2 regions of the Mesorhizobium sp. CA12 genome follow, and region 1 is predicted to be linked to the other one. Evidence: predicted binding sites of a transcription regulator. Region 1 holds the regulator's gene; the other holds the start of a gene.
What was found. Region 1 encodes LexA, which represses DNA repair genes until DNA is damaged. Its sites were predicted from a motif close to TGTTCNNNNTGTGTTCNG; they were not measured.

Region 1 (7,462 bases):
CCGGGCTTTCGCTCCGCGCTTCCGGCTCGTCGATGTTCAGGGTCTCGTTCAGCGCTGTGAACATCAGCGGCCGAAGGTCGTGCAGGCCTGAAATCGAAACGACCTGGCGTATGCGCCGCGCCACATCGGATGATAGCGGTGAGGCCGTGGTCACCATCCGGCTGGCGAGATGCCCGCCGGCCGAGTGCCCGGTCAGCATCAGCGGACCATCGACCATGGCCGCCGCCTTCTCGATCGCTGCAGCGACCTCGCCGACTATGCCGCTGATCCTGGTCTGCGGGCACAGCGTGTAGGAGGGCATGGCGACGGCAAAGCCGCGGCCGAGCGCGCCTCCAGCCAGATGTGACCAGGAGCTCTTGTCCGACTCCATCCAGTAGCCGCCGTGGATGAACACGACGAGCCCCCTTGGCGCCGCAGACGGGAGAAACAGGTCGAAGCGCTTGCGCGGCGCTTCGCCGTAGACAACATCGAGCCGCGCCCTGCCCTCTGACAGCAGCCTTTCGCGAAACGCCCGCGCCGGCCGATCCCACGCAGCCGGCCAGCGGTCGCCGCCCGCGATATTGGCGCCATTTGCATAGGCGTCATCCCAGTCGACAATACGATGTCCCAGCAACGGTGTCTCCGCGATCAGGTCATTTGTTCGGCATCGCCGATTGAAAGTCAGGTAACGGTTGTTTTGATGGCAAAGCGCGCGTCTTGCCAGATGCCAGTGCGCAGGATGTCCTGCAGCACCTCGACCGCATTCCAGACATCGCGGTAGCCGACATAGAGCGGCGTGAAGCCGAAACGAATGGTGGATGGCGCGCGGAAATCGCCGATCACGCCGCGCTCGATCAAGGCACGCATCACCTGGTAGCCATGCGGATGGGCGAACGACACCTGGCTGCCGCGCTCGGCGCGTGAGCGCGGGCTCTCCAGCTCAAGACCGAAGCCGCCGCATCTGGCCTCGACAAGCCGGATGAACAGGTCCGTCAGCGCGACGCTTTTTCTCCGCACGGCCGTCATGTCGACGTCGTTCCAGATATCCAGCGCGCCTTTCAGCGCGCGCATCGACAGCACCGGCTGCGTTCCGCACAGGAACCGCCGGATGCCCGTGCCCGCGGCGTAGCCCTGCTCGAACGCGAAAGGCCGGGCATGGCCCCACCAGCCGCTGAGTGGCTGGCGAATGTCGCGGTGGTGGCGGTTCGCGGCGTAGATGAAGGCTGGCGAGCCCGGCCCGCCATTGAGATACTTGTAGGTGCAGCCGACGGCGAAATCGGCATTCGAGCCGTCGAGATCAACCGGCAGCGCACCCGCCGTGTGGCAGAGGTCCCACACGATCAGCGCGCCGGCTTCATGAGCCTTGCGGGTGAGCGCCGCCATGTCGCGCAGCCGGCCGGATTTGTAGTTGACGTGGTTGACCAGGATGACCGCGACGCGATCGTCAACCAGTTCCTCAATCGTCGGGGCATCTGCGCCTTCGAGCCGCAGCACCGTGCCGGGCCGCGTCGATGCGACGCCTTCCGCCATGTAGAGGTCGGTCGGAAAGCTGTCGTCCTCGGCAACGATCACCGAACGCTCGGGCCGCATTGCAAGTGCCGCATGCAGGACCTTGTAGATGTTGATCGAAGTCGTGTCGCAAACGACCGTCTGGCCGGGTTTCGCGCCGATCAGCCGTCCTAGCTGGTCACCCAGCTCGATGGGCATATCGAACCAGCCGGCGGTGTTCCAGGCGCGGATGAGATCCCGCGCCCATTCCTGCCTCGCGGCAGTCTCGATCTCGCTGAAGGCGTCGATCGAAGCGGCGCCCAGCGAATTGCCGTCGAGGTATATGACGTCTTCCGGCAAGACGAAGCGATCGCGCATGGCGCGCAGCGGATCCGCGGCATCCATCGCCTCGACTTCGGCGAGATCAGGAATTCCCCTCATTGTGCTGCCGCTCCATTTCGATCTGGCCAAGGGGGTTGTCTCACCACCGTCGGCGACAGGGCAAGAACCTTTGGTCCTATGTTAGCTGGTCCATAGACGGCGAAGACTGCGGATCGGAACTTCGCCAACGTTGGCATTTTGGGTTCGTTTCGTTCACGGTGCCACGCGCTTACGGTACGAGCCGACGTGATCCCAACCACTGCTTCGTGATCGTGTCGGGTTGTATTTCAGCTTAAGGGGAACTCCAAAATCGAGCGGAATCAATGCCGCTGCCCCAGGAGGGGCAGCCGGCCGTCACCGGATGCGACATTGTTTCGGCAGCCTTAACAAATTCACTAAACTTTAAACGGTTGCGGAACACAACTGGAACAGATAGTGTTTGTTCTGGGTTTGTTTTTCTGATTCTGGTTTCAGAACCCGTGGGGGCCGCCGATGCTGACGCGCAAACAACATGAACTCCTGATGTTCATCCATGAACGCCTGAAGGAGAGCGGGATTCCTCCATCATTCGATGAGATGAAGGAGGCGCTCGACCTTGCCTCCAAGTCCGGCATCCATCGGCTGATCACTGCGCTGGAAGAACGCGGCTTCATTCGCCGGCTCCCGAACCGGGCGCGCGCGCTGGAAGTGCTGCGCCTGCCCGACTCGATCGCGCCTGGCCTGAATGCCGCGAAGAAGTTTTCGCCAAGCGTCATCCAGGGCGGCCAAGGCAATCTCAGTCGCCAGGTCAAGCCGACGACGCCATCGCGCACTCCGAGACCAAGCAATGACGACGAGGCCGCGGCGGCCGTATCCATTCCGGTGATGGGCCGCATCGCCGCCGGCGTGCCGATTGACGCCATCCAGCACCAGACGCATTCGATCTCGGTGCCGCCGGACATGATCATGGGCGGCGAGCATTACGCGTTGGAGGTCAAGGGCGACTCGATGATCGAGGCCGGCATCTTCGATGGCGACACCGTCATCATCCGCAATGCCAACACGGCAAGCCCGGGCGAGATCGTGGTGGCGCTGGTCGACGATGAGGAGGCGACGCTTAAGCGTTTCCGCCGCAAGGGTGCCTCGATCGCGCTCGAGGCCGCCAACCCGGCCTATGAGACCCGGATCTTCGGACCGGATCGGGTCAAGGTTCAGGGCAAGCTCGTCGGACTTATCCGCCGCTACTGAGCAGAACTGCCCGGCCTTCTTCGCCCGGACGACAATCTATTGGGCCGGTGCGGCGGCTGGTTTTTCCGGCTGCTTATAGGGCGCCAGTCCCCTCGCCTCGCGCGTGTATTTCCGCTGCTCGTGCCAGGGTCGGTATGGTTCTACGACCGCGTAGCGGACGGTTGGCCGCGCGGTTGCCGATTGCGGATCGAAGAAAACGGCGGCGCTGCCGTCGCGCGCCAGCTGCCGCTTGGTGACGACGAGCACACGCGGATCGCGGCACGGGTTATAGGCCGTGGCGTCGTTGATGACGATGAGGTCGGCGAAGCCGCAGGCCGGCCGGGCGGTGTCGCGGGTCTCGGCGAGCGCGACGATCGCGCCGGAAGGATGCCGACCGATGCAGAGATCGCCGCTGCAATAGAAGGGCGAGCCGGGCGGCAGGTCGACGGGATCGGCAATGTCCAGCGTATCTTTGGCGAACCTTTCCGGCGGCACGATTTCCTCGGCTTTCAGCGCCCGTTTCCAATTGTCGGTGGTGAACTCGTTGGAGCGTTCGCGATTGACGGCAAGCTCGCCGCCGCCGATCGGCATCGCCACCAGATGCGCATCCTCCGAGATAAGCACGTCCGGTGTGCGGACGTGCGGAATGGCCAGCAGCGCAGCGAGCGCGAAAGGTACGGCGGCAAGCCTCAGCCAAGTGGTAGCCATGGTCGCGATGACCAGCGCGACCGTCGCCAGCAGCACCGACTGAATCGAGATCAGCCCCACGGCGTCGACCGGTGAGCGCTCGGAAATCCATGCCGAAATGGCGATCATCGCCGTCAGGCCTTTGCCCATGACAAAGAGGAAGGGACCGTCGAAGCCGAAGGGCATGGCCAGCGCGCTCAGCACGGCGAACGGCATGACGACCAATGAGACGATCGGCATGACCGCCAGATTGGCCAGCAGGCTGAGCGGCGACACCCGCTGGAAGTGCCAGATGGCAAACAACAATGTTGCGCTGCCCGCGATGAGCGACGTCACGGCGGCGCCACCCGCTCCAATCGCCAGTTTTCGCGATAAGAACCCGAGAAACGAACGCTTTGCCGGCGGCGCGGTCGTTTTGCCGGCGCGATAGTCGGCAAAGCCGGCATAGGCGCCGACCAGGGCGGCGGTGGCGGCGAAGGACATCTGGAAGCTCGGGCCGACCACTTCATGCGGCGAGACCAGGATGACGGCGATGGCAGAGATCGCCAGGTTGCGCATGGTCAGCGCTGCGCGGTCGAAAAGCACGGCGACCAGCATCACGCCAAGCATGATGAAGCTTCGCTCGGCCGCCACCACGATGCCGGAGATCACGAGATAGGCGGCGATCGACGCCAGCGCGATGCCAGCGGCATATTTCTTCACCGGCCGGCGCGACGAGAAATCCGGAAACAGCGCGAAGGCGCCGCGTAGCAGGACCATGATCGTGCCGGCGACCAGCGCCATATGCAGTCCCGAGATCGAAATGATGTGGTAGATGCCGGTCCGCCGCATCGACTCGTTGATTTCGTCCGGAATGCCGGCACGAACGCCGACGATCAGCGCCGCCGCGATCTCGCCCTCGGAACCGCCGATGCTGCTCCTGATGTGGTCGGCAATTCCCTCGCGTCCGTTTTCTACGGCCGATGCCACGCGTGCGCCAAACGGCACCTCCGTTGGCGCACTCGGGGTCGGCGCGACAAGTTTCGGATCGCCCAGGAAAAAGCCACTGGCGCCGATGCCGGCAAAATAGCTGTCGAAGGAAAAGTCGTAGCTGTCAGGCCGAACCGGACCTGTCGGCGGCAGCAGCTTGGCATAGCCGGTCAGCATCGACCCGGCCGACATGCCGGACGGGATCCTGCGCGCCGACAGCCTGATGCGGTCCGGCGCGTAGCGCAGCTTCGGACGCTCCGTGGATATCAGATCTATGGTGAGCCGGACACGGCCGTTGGCCATCGCCTCGGCGGTGACGAGGCGGCCCGTCAGCCGTGTCTGGATTTCGGAACCCAGCATCGGGGTCGCCATCCGCCAGGTCTCCACCTTGGCCGCGAGAAAGCCCAAGACGCAGAAAAACGCCGCCATGAAGACAAGGTGCGTTCTGTGCCGGGAACGCGAGACCGCCGCGCAGACCGCCATCAGGGCGACCGCCGCGAGCGGCCTGTAGAGGTCCGGCTCGGCGCTCAGCGAGAAGTAACAGATCACGCCGGCTGCCAGGAACACCGGCACCAGCAGAAAGCCGACGCCACGGTCGAGCTCGGTCGCGGCCGCCGTGCCAACGCTTCGGCGCAGAGCAGGAAGCGAAACGCGGCCAAGCCGTCTGCGGATCCGGCCGTCGTTGGCTGTCGGCGAGGCTGGCGGTAACGTGCCGCCGCCGGTCGGCAGAAGCCCGGCTGGCGGACGCGGCGCCGGAAGCGAAAGCGGCGTTCCCTCTTCGGGCACGGCATGAGCAAACATCAGGCGTTCGCTGACGCCTGCTGTCGTTCCCCCGCTCTCCTCCGCGCCCCGGCCACGTCCAGCCATCGGGTCTGCCCCTTGCGCCCCAGACCGCCTATGCTACATGAACGCCGGTCGCGTGGAAGTCTGCGCGAAACATGCATTTTTCAGCGCTTCCTCGAGAGTTCCATGTCCGACAAGGTCGTCACCCGTTTTGCCCCCTCGCCTACAGGTTACCTGCATATCGGCGGGGCGCGCACGGCGCTGTTCAACTGGCTCTATGCCAAGCACACTGGCGGCACGATGCTACTGCGCATCGAGGATACCGATCGCGAGCGCTCCACCGAAGCCGCCACGGCTGCCATTCTCGACGGGCTGACCTGGCTTGGCCTCTCCTGGGATGGCGACGCCGTCTCGCAGTTCGAGCGCGCGCCGCGTCACCGCGAGGTGGCGGAGCAGCTCGTGCGCATGGGCAAGGCCTATTACAGCTACGAGACGCCGGCGGAACTGGAGGCGATGCGCGAGGCCGCACGTGCCAAAGGCCTGCCGCCGCGTTACAACGGCCATTGGCGCGACCGCGGCCCCTCCGAGGCGCCGGCAGGCGTCAAGGGCGCGATCCGCATCAAGGCGCCGACCGAGGGCGTGACGATCGTCAACGACCGTGTGCAGGGCGAGGTGCGCTTCCCCAACAAGGATCTCGACGACTTCATCATCCTGCGCTCCGATGGCGTCCCGACCTACATGCATGCCGTCGTCGTCGACGATCACGACATGGGCGTCACCCACATCATCCGCGGCGACGATCACCTGACCAATGCCGCGCGCCAGACGGTGATCTACAACGCCATGGGCTGGGATGTGCCGTCGATGTCGCACATCCCGCTGATCCACGGCGCCGACGGCGCCAAGCTGTCGAAGCGGCACGGCGCGCTCGGCGTCGAGGCATATCGCGCCATGGGCTACCTGCCCGAGGCTCTGCTCAACTATCTGGCCAGGCTCGGCTGGAGCCATGGCGACGACGAGGTGATGTCGATTAAGGACATGATCGCCTGGTTCGACATCGGCGACGTCAACAAGGGCGCGGCCCGCTTCGACTTCGCCAAGCTCGAGGCGCTGAACGGCGTCCATATGCGCAAGATGGACGACCGGGCGCTGTTCGACATCTTCGTCGCCACCTTGCCTTATCTCGAAGGCGGCCCGGCGCTCGCGGCAAAGCTCGATGACAGGCGCAAGGCGCAACTGCTTGCCGCCATGCCCGGCCTCAAGGAGCGGGCGAAAACTCTTTTGGAACTGGTCGACGGCGCGGCGTTCCTGTTCGTCGAGCGGCCGTTGCCGTTGGACGAGAAGGCGGCGGGCTTGCTCAACGCGGATGCGCGCGCGATTCTGCGCGGCGCGCATAGCGCATTGTCTTCTGTTCAGGGCGACTGGAACGCCGCCTCGGCCGAGGCTTCGATCCGCGACTTCGCGCAGGCCGGCGGGTACAAGCTGGGCGCCGTAGCGCAGCCCCTGAGAGCCGCATTGACCGGCCGCAGCACCTCGCCAGGCGTGTTCGACGTGCTTGCCGTGCTGGGCCGCGAGGAAAGCCTTGCGCGCATTGGAGATCAAATCGATTAGGAGCGAGCTGGCCCAAGAAGATTGGCATTGAAAGGTGTGTTTCGCAGTGCAACATTGGGCTTGGCCCAATCTGGCACGCACCTCCTAAAATGCGGTGGCGAGTTCGCGCATTCCGGTGACTTCGACGTGTCGTTTGCAGGAATTGCCTTGCCGGCATGAGGAACAAAAGGAGTTGAGAATGAGCGAAGCTGCGACAAAACCGGAACCGGGCAGCAAAACGCGCGAGTCGGCCGCCAGGCTCGAGCTCGCCGGCAAGACGCACGAATTGAAGGTGCGAAGCGGGACGGTCGGGCCCGACGTCATCGACATCGGCTCGCTCTACAGCACCACCGGCGCCTTCACCTACGATCCCGGCTTC
Region 2 (7,462 bases), on a different contig from region 1:
GGCTTGTTCTCCCAGCTCGCCAGCGCGACAGTCTGGGTCGCGCTGTCGTCAGCGGAGCCAGCCATCACGAGGTTGGCCGCCGTTTTCACACCGGCGCGCATCGACAGCGAACCCGCGACATAGGACCAGCCGTCCATGATTCCGAGCAAGGCCGCGCACAAGACGGGCAAGACAAACGCGAGTTCCACCGCGGCGATGCCCGATTCATCGCGAATGGCCGGCATCAGTCGACGGGCAGCGGATTTCACTCGACCACCGCAACCGCCTGAGCGGCCGGGATGTCCTTCATCCCTAGGCTCGAGCAGTCCTGGTTGATGGTCGAGTTGCCCGACCACTGGATGGTATCGGCAACGACCTGGGTGCAGCCATTCACGCCCGAGAAATTGCCAAGATAGTTGACCTGTTGCCTGGGGAAGTAGATCGCGCCGGTCAAAAGCGAAGTCGCGGTGCCGTTGAAGGTGCTCTGCGCGGCGGTCCCCGTCCGGTCGCCATAGAACAGCACGCCGGAATAGGTGCCCGTAGTCGGGGCGGCCAGCGTCACGGTGGCGTTGCCGTTCATGCTGACAGTGTTGCTGCCGGCCATGAAGATCGTAACGTCGCTGCCTTGGATGACGGCACCCGCATTGATCTTCAAGTCGCCCTGGACGACGTAGACACCGGGGGAAAGCGTGATGTTGCCGTTGAGGCTCATGCCGCTGCAGTAGGTCCCGGGCTGGATCGTTTGCGTCGTCTTGTTGCCGTTGATCTTCTGGCATGGGGTCGTGGTCGCGGGAGCCGGCAAGCTGGCGAACGGATCGGCCGCCGGCAGCGCCTGGGTGATCGGGGCCTTGCAGACCATCGGCACCGGATTGTTCAGCACGACGCCGCCGGCCGAAATCAGGCAATCGGCCTGAAGACCCGCCGATCCCTGCACCTTGATGGCGTCGTTGGCGATCGAATTCGCCATGATGACGCAGCCGGCCAGTTTGACGCTGGTGCTGCCGGAGAAAAGTGCTGCCTGGGAGGCCGACGGATTGAGCGCTTCGATGCAAGCTTTGGAGGCGTCGGTGATCAGCGCCACCGCCCTCGCCCGCTCCGGTACTTTTGTCTGAGTGAAGATGGACGTGAAGATCCGGTCGAGATCCTGGTTGAGGATGACCTCGACCGCCTTCTTGGCCGTGTTCGGTCCCGACGCCGGCGGGGTGTTGACGACAATGGTGCCCGCACCAAGGCCATTCGAGGCGGCCGATGACGCGGCGGCGGCGGTGATGGCATCCGTGTTGGATCCGGCGATCTTTTCCAACGCGCCGGCATAGGCGGCCGCGTCGGCGATCGCCTGCAGCTTCAGGCTCGAATAGTACCAGTAGGAGGTCTCGACGCCGAGCCCGGCGCCGCCGACGACGACCGGCAAGGTGAGCGCGAAAATGGTGGCGACATTGCCGCTCTTGCCTTCGCAAAAGCGTCGAGAGCCGCGTCGAGAAAAAAGATTTCTGATGAACCGACCTGAAAAGGCCATGGCCGAGCGCACCCAAGCTATCCCAGCCGTTACGTCATCATTGCCGTATGAACGAATGCCTAATTATTTCGCTCGATTTTTGCCGGTGGGACCCTAGCGCTCCGCTGCCTCCGCCTTGCGCCGCACGCACTAAGACTTAAGGCCTATAAAAGATCGGACTTAAGGTTTAAGCGTCGGTAAAACCATGCATTTTAGCTCTCTCTGCATTTTATCTATTTTGGAAATCGACCGTAGAGACGGCGCGCATATCACTCTCGGACATATGACGAGGGCGAGCTCCATGTTGGGACGTTTTTTGGCATCGAGGGGCGGCAACTTTGCGATCGCAGCCGCGGTCGCCATGGTGCCGCTTATGCTTGGCGTGGCGGCATCCATCGACCTGATAGGCACGAGCGACGACGCCGCGCAGTTGCAGAACTCGCTGGACGCGGCCGGCTTGGCGATCGGCACGAAATACCTGCCAGGCATGTCGGCAAGCGACGTGCAGCAACTCGGCCAGACCTTCTTCGCCGCCAATATGAGCGCAGCCGACGCGCAGGAACTATCGGGCAGCCTCGCCGCCTTCCAGGCCAGCGCGAGCGGCGGTCCGGGCGCCTATTTCATTTCGCTGTCGTCCAGCGTCAGCCGGCCGGCCTTCATCAGCGGCATGCCGGCCTGGCAGGCGACGCGCACCGCCTCGGTCAAGCTCAAGCCCGGCGCGCAAGCCTGCGTGCTCGCGCTCGATCAGCACGCCGACGGCGCGGTCAACCTGCAGGGCTCGACCAATGTGGCGATGAACGGCTGCGTGATCGCGGCCAATTCAGACGCGCCCGACGCCGTCAATCGCGGCGGCTCGGCGATCGTCAGCGCCGGCTGCGTCTCGACAGTCGGCGGCACGCAAGGGCTGACGCCGCCGAACGCCACGCTTTCCTGCGGCGCGCCGCATGAGAACCAGTATGCTTCGTTCGATCCGCTGGCCGACGTCGTTCCTCCCGCCTATACGCTGTGCCTGCCGGTGCCCAATGGCAAAACGGTGACGCTCTCGCCGGGTACCTATTGCGACAAGACCTTGTCGGGAAAGATCACCCTCAATCCGGGCACCTACATCATGCGCAATGTCACCATAAAGCCGGGCGGCAACGGCAGCCTGAGCGGCCAGGGCGTGACGATCTTCCTGATGGAGAACTCACAGCTCTATATCAACGCCAACGAACAGGTGAACCTGTCGCCGCCCACCAGCGGCCCCTACGCCGGAATCACCGTCTACCAGGCTCACGGCAACACCCAGGCGCTGACGCTGAACGGCGGATCGGGCTCCGTGGTCAGCGGCTTTATCTACGCCCCGGACGCCGTCATCACCTATGCCGGAAATTCGGACATGAACGCCCAGGGCAGTTGCCTGCGGCTGGTCGGCGATACCATCTCGATGACGGGGAACTCGGCCGTGAAGTCGGATTGCACGGCCGAACTCGGAGGCCGGGCGGCGTATGCGGGCCGGATGATCACCCTGGCGAAATGAGCACCAACCTCCTCCGCCAGGAGGAGGACGAGATTGCGCCTAGCCGACAATATCCGCACCCGCTCGCTCGTCGAAGAGCACGGCGCAGCCGCGCTTGAGCGCGACCTGCGTCAAGGCGTTGGCCGCATCCTCATCCGACGAGACGAAATCGCCGGTCAGGACGCGCAACTCCTCGACGGCCCTCGACATCGGCACGATACGGCCGGCCGAACGGTCGCTCACGCAGGCGTCGATGACGCACAGAAGATCGATGAGTTCGAAATTGTCCATGGCGGCCTCCGCCAGCGCCATCCCTTCGCTCCGTCAACGGCCCGGGGCGCGGACTGGTTCCCGCGCCCGGCTTCATCCGCGCGGCCTGGCGGGCGCGAGCTTGAGGTCGAAGCGGGCCGGCAGGCATGGCTCGAGGCAGGCTCGGCGCAGCGATCCGGTCGCAATCGTATCGACCGGGAGAAGGATCACCATACGAGCCTGGCGCTCGGGCCAGAGCGGCCTGCCGAAGACGAAGAAGACGCCGCCGACCAGGCCGGCCAGAAGCAGTGCGGCAAACAGATTGGCGATCATCTTACCGGGTTGCACGGCTGGCAACTCCAGGAGCGGTTTCAGGGGAAAGGCGTGCCCGCCATATCGCAGGAATAGCGGGCACGCCGTGGTCAACCGCCGATGAAGGGACTTTGTCCGGCGGCTTGCTAGCCAATGATTTTGGTGCCGTCGTTGTTTCCTGAAAATAGGCGTGTCGGGCCTCTGCGTTCGTGCAATGGGACTTCGGTCCGAAGATGGCCGGGGACCGTCGCCCGAGGGTCTGGAATATCCGCCTTCCACGACAATGCGCCAAGCGTTCGGCTGAGCTAGCGGTCACCTCAATTAATTAGCAATCGCTCATAATAAGGCTTATGAATACACTCGCGGTCGCCGACGATCGCAACGTCAGGCGCCGCTTCACACATGGGAGGGATACCATGGCCGAAGTTGCAATGAAGGTGACGAAACTCGAATCCAAATCGCACAACAATCCCGATGAGGTCCGCGCGCCCGCAAAGACGCGTGTCGAGATCGTCCGGCTCCCAGGCTATACGCTCGGGCGGATGAACATGCAGCCGGGCTGGAGATGGTCCGAATGCGTGAAGCCGGTGGTCAAGACCGACAGCTGCCAGGTCTCGCATGTTGGTTATGCCGTGTCCGGCTCGATCACCGTACGGATGACCGACGGAACGCAAAAGACCATCGAGGCCGGCACTTCCTACACCATCCCGCCCGGCCACGACGCCTGGGTGGAAGGCAACCAGCCGTTCCAATGCATCGAGGTGCTGAGCGCCGAAGAATACGCCAAGCCGGCATAGCGCAGACAGTCGCAATTTACGTTCAGAGGCGAAGGAGGGATCGCCTCGCGAGGCGATCCCTCCTCAGCCTGCGGCGGCATGTCCCGCGCAAAGGTCATTCGCACAACCGGCGTTCTATCTGTGGCTGCGCCCCAGTTGTGGAAACCTGCACGGCCAAGCGTGGTGGCTTGACAGAGAGCTTCTTTTGTTCTCTTTATGTTCCGTTAATTCCCCTTACAAAAGACGCAGCTAATGCTGCAATGCCACACAAATGGCCATGGGAGCGCGCGATGGCCGCCACGAACACCGCCGCGGCCGCCACCATCCTGCACGCCGACCTCGACGCCTTCTACGCCTCGGTCGAGCAGCTGCTCGATCCGTCATTGCGTGGCAAGCCGATCGCCGTCGGCGGAGGCGTGGTGCTGGCGGCCTCCTATGAGGCGAAAATCTTTGGCGTGCGCGGCGGCATGCCGGGCCGCAAAGCGCGCGAGCTCTGCCCTCATCTCATCTTCGTCGGCGGTCATTTTTCCGAATACCAGCGCCTCGGCGACGCCGCGATCAAGGTGCTCGACGACTTCACGCCGGCGGTCGAGCGCATCTCGATCGACGAGGCTTTTGCCGACGTCGCCGGCTGCACGCATCTGTTCGGATCGCCGCAAGAGATCGCGCGAAAAATCCGCGAGCGGGTGAAGGCCGAGCTCGGTCTGCCGATCTCGATCGGCGTGGCGCGGACGAAGCATCTGGCCAAGATCGCCTCGCAGGTAGCCAAGCCCGAAGGGCTGGTGGTGATCGAGCCCGGCAGCGAGCTCGCCTTCCTGCACGACCTGCCTGTCACGCTGATGTGGGGTGTCGGCCCGGCGACCAAGGCCAGGCTGGCCGAGATCGGTGTCGAGACGATCGGGCAGCTGGCGCGCACCCATAGCGGGGCGCTGGAGCGGCTGATCGGCCATGCCGCCGGCCAGAAGCTTGCCGCGCTCGCCTGGAACCGCGACCCGCGAAAACTCGAGGCGCACCGCCGCGCGCATTCTGCCGGCGCGCAATCGGCGCTCGGCAGGAAGCCGGCAGTGCCGCGCGTCTTCGTGCCGACGCTCCTGCATCTGGCCGACCGCGTGGCCAGCCGGTTGCGCGCCAAGGACCGGCCCGGGCGCACAGTGACGGTGCGGGTTCGCTTCGCTGATCTGCGCGCTGTGAGCCGCTCGATCACGCTCGACCAGCCGATCCAGGCGACCGCGATGCTGGCGGAGATCGCCGAGGAACTGGTGCGCGGCGTGCTTGCCGCCCATCCGGGCGAGAGGGACATCTCGCTGCTCGCCATCTCTGTCTCGCATCTGGAGGAGCATGCCGAGCTGCAGCTCGAACTGCCGCTCGGGCTGGCGGACGAGAAGCTGAGGCCCGGCAGCCGCAAAGGCCTCGCGCGCTTCGGCGCCGACCGGGCGGTGGACAAGATCCGCCAGCGCTTCGGCAAGGAGGCGGTCGGCTACGGCACGGTAGCGCTAGAAGGTCCGCGCTCGGTGCCGGACGGGTTTAGGGAATTGGCCGAGAAGGAGCTGTGAGTGGCTGAGGCATCTCCTCTGACGCCATTGGAGATTGACGAAAGCCTACGCGCCGTCCGTGCGCTGCGTACCAACCGCTTCGGGTAATCTCCCCGTCCGTCGGCGCGGGCCGATTTCCAATCTGTGAAGTTACGCGTTCCCCCCACTTGCAAGAATGTCGGTGCTGGGCTCGATTGCGCAAAGCCAGGCTTAAGGACGCCGGACGGACAGGCAAGGGGGCCGCGATGGAGCCGATTGCGGCTGGATCACCACCGGACGCGGATGGCGGCGCGCCCGAACGCTATGATCTCGGCCTCTGCCTGTCGGGCGGCGGCTACCGCGCCATGCTGTTTCATGCCGGCGCGCTATGCCGCCTCAACGAGGCCGGGCTGCTCCAGAAACTCGACATGGTAAGCTCGGTCTCGGGCGGCTCGATAGCCGCCGGGCTGCTGGCGGTGCTTTGGCCGCGTTTCGCCTTCGTCAACGGTGTCGCCGCCTATTTCGATATCTATCTGGACAGGATACTGGAGTTCTCGCAAGTCTTCCTCGACGTGCCGTCGATCTTCAAGGGCCTGCTCAACCCGTTTTCCAGCGCGGCGCGCGAAGTCGCCGACTGCTACGAGAGACATTTGTTCGACGGCTCAAGGCCGATGCTGAAGAGCCTGCCGGAAAAACCCTGGTTCGTGTTCTGCTCCAGCAATCTCGGCACCGGCTCGCTGTTCCGGCTGTCGCGGCGCTACATCGCCGACTATCGCATCGGCGTCGCCTACCAGGCCGACCTGCCGGTGGCTCTCGCGATTGCCGCCTCCTCGGCCTTCCCGCCTTTCCTGTCGCCGCTGCGGCTCGAGCTCACGCCCTTCGCGTGGAAGAATGACAAGCTCGACCCGAGCGTCGGCCCGCCGGTGCCGCCTTCGCGCGCCGTGCTCACCGATGGCGGCGTCTACGACAATCACGGCATCGAGCCGGCGCTGAAACGCTGCCGCTGGCTGCTGGTCAGCGACGCCGGCGCGCCCTGGCAGGCTTCGAGCGCCGGCTATCGGAACTGGTTCTCGCAGTTGAAACGCGTGCTCGACACCACCGACAACCAGGTGCGCTCGCTCAGGCGCCGGGATCTGGTGGCGCGCTTCCAGGCGGCCAAGGACGCCGACGATCGTGGCCTGGCCAATGACGCGACCCGGCCCGGCTATGCGGCGACGCGCGGCGTCTTCTGGTCGATCGCCAGCAAGCCCGACACGGCCGAGCCGGCCTTCGTGCAAACCGCCGCCACCGCACCTACCGATATCGGCACCTCGCTGCATTTTCTGGGCAGCGAAGAGACGGTCGACCTGGTGAACTGGGGCTATTGCGCCGCCGACCAGGCGCTGCGGGGCTGGTACGAGCCGGCAGTGGCTGCGGGCAAGGGCGTGCCGCTGAAAGCGGGCGACGTGAAGCCCGGCCGCTGCGCGCGAGTGTCGAGGATGATGATGAATGGCCTCAAGGTTTGAGCGGCTTTTCCTCGCCCCCGGGTTCCGCCGCCCGCCGTTTGAATCCGGGCAGAACTGTGGCAAAAATGCGACTGCACGTATCGGCGAGCTCTGCTACACAACGGTAGGTTACGAGGAGATCACCTATGAAGAAGCTG

Region 2: a site for LexA is predicted at 4,516-4,533, ahead of dinB (DNA polymerase IV). Genes of this name have one in related genera too.

The regions. Positions count from the first base shown of each region.
Region 1 is NZ_JAIUHT010000001.1:835,944-843,405, reverse strand. It holds gene LB520_RS04045 (alpha/beta hydrolase) at 1-613, opposite strand, end outside; gene kynU (kynureninase) at 661-1,908, opposite strand; gene lexA (transcriptional repressor LexA) at 2,341-3,075, shown strand; gene LB520_RS04030 (ComEC/Rec2 family competence protein) at 3,112-5,577, opposite strand; gene gltX (glutamate--tRNA ligase) at 5,680-7,104, shown strand; gene gltA (citrate synthase) at 7,283-7,462, shown strand, end outside.
Region 2 is NZ_JAIUHT010000021.1:46,187-53,648, reverse strand. It holds gene LB520_RS26060 (TadE/TadG family type IV pilus assembly protein) at 1-248, opposite strand, end outside; gene LB520_RS26055 (pilus assembly protein TadG-related protein) at 245-1,495, opposite strand; gene LB520_RS26050 (TadE/TadG family type IV pilus assembly protein) at 1,776-2,993, shown strand; gene LB520_RS26045 (hypothetical protein) at 3,033-3,263, opposite strand; gene LB520_RS26040 (polymerase) at 3,336-3,569, opposite strand; gene LB520_RS26035 (cupin domain-containing protein) at 3,950-4,330, shown strand; gene dinB (DNA polymerase IV) at 4,600-5,862, shown strand; gene LB520_RS26025 (patatin-like phospholipase family protein) at 6,087-7,325, shown strand; gene LB520_RS26020 (outer membrane protein) at 7,451-7,462, shown strand, end outside.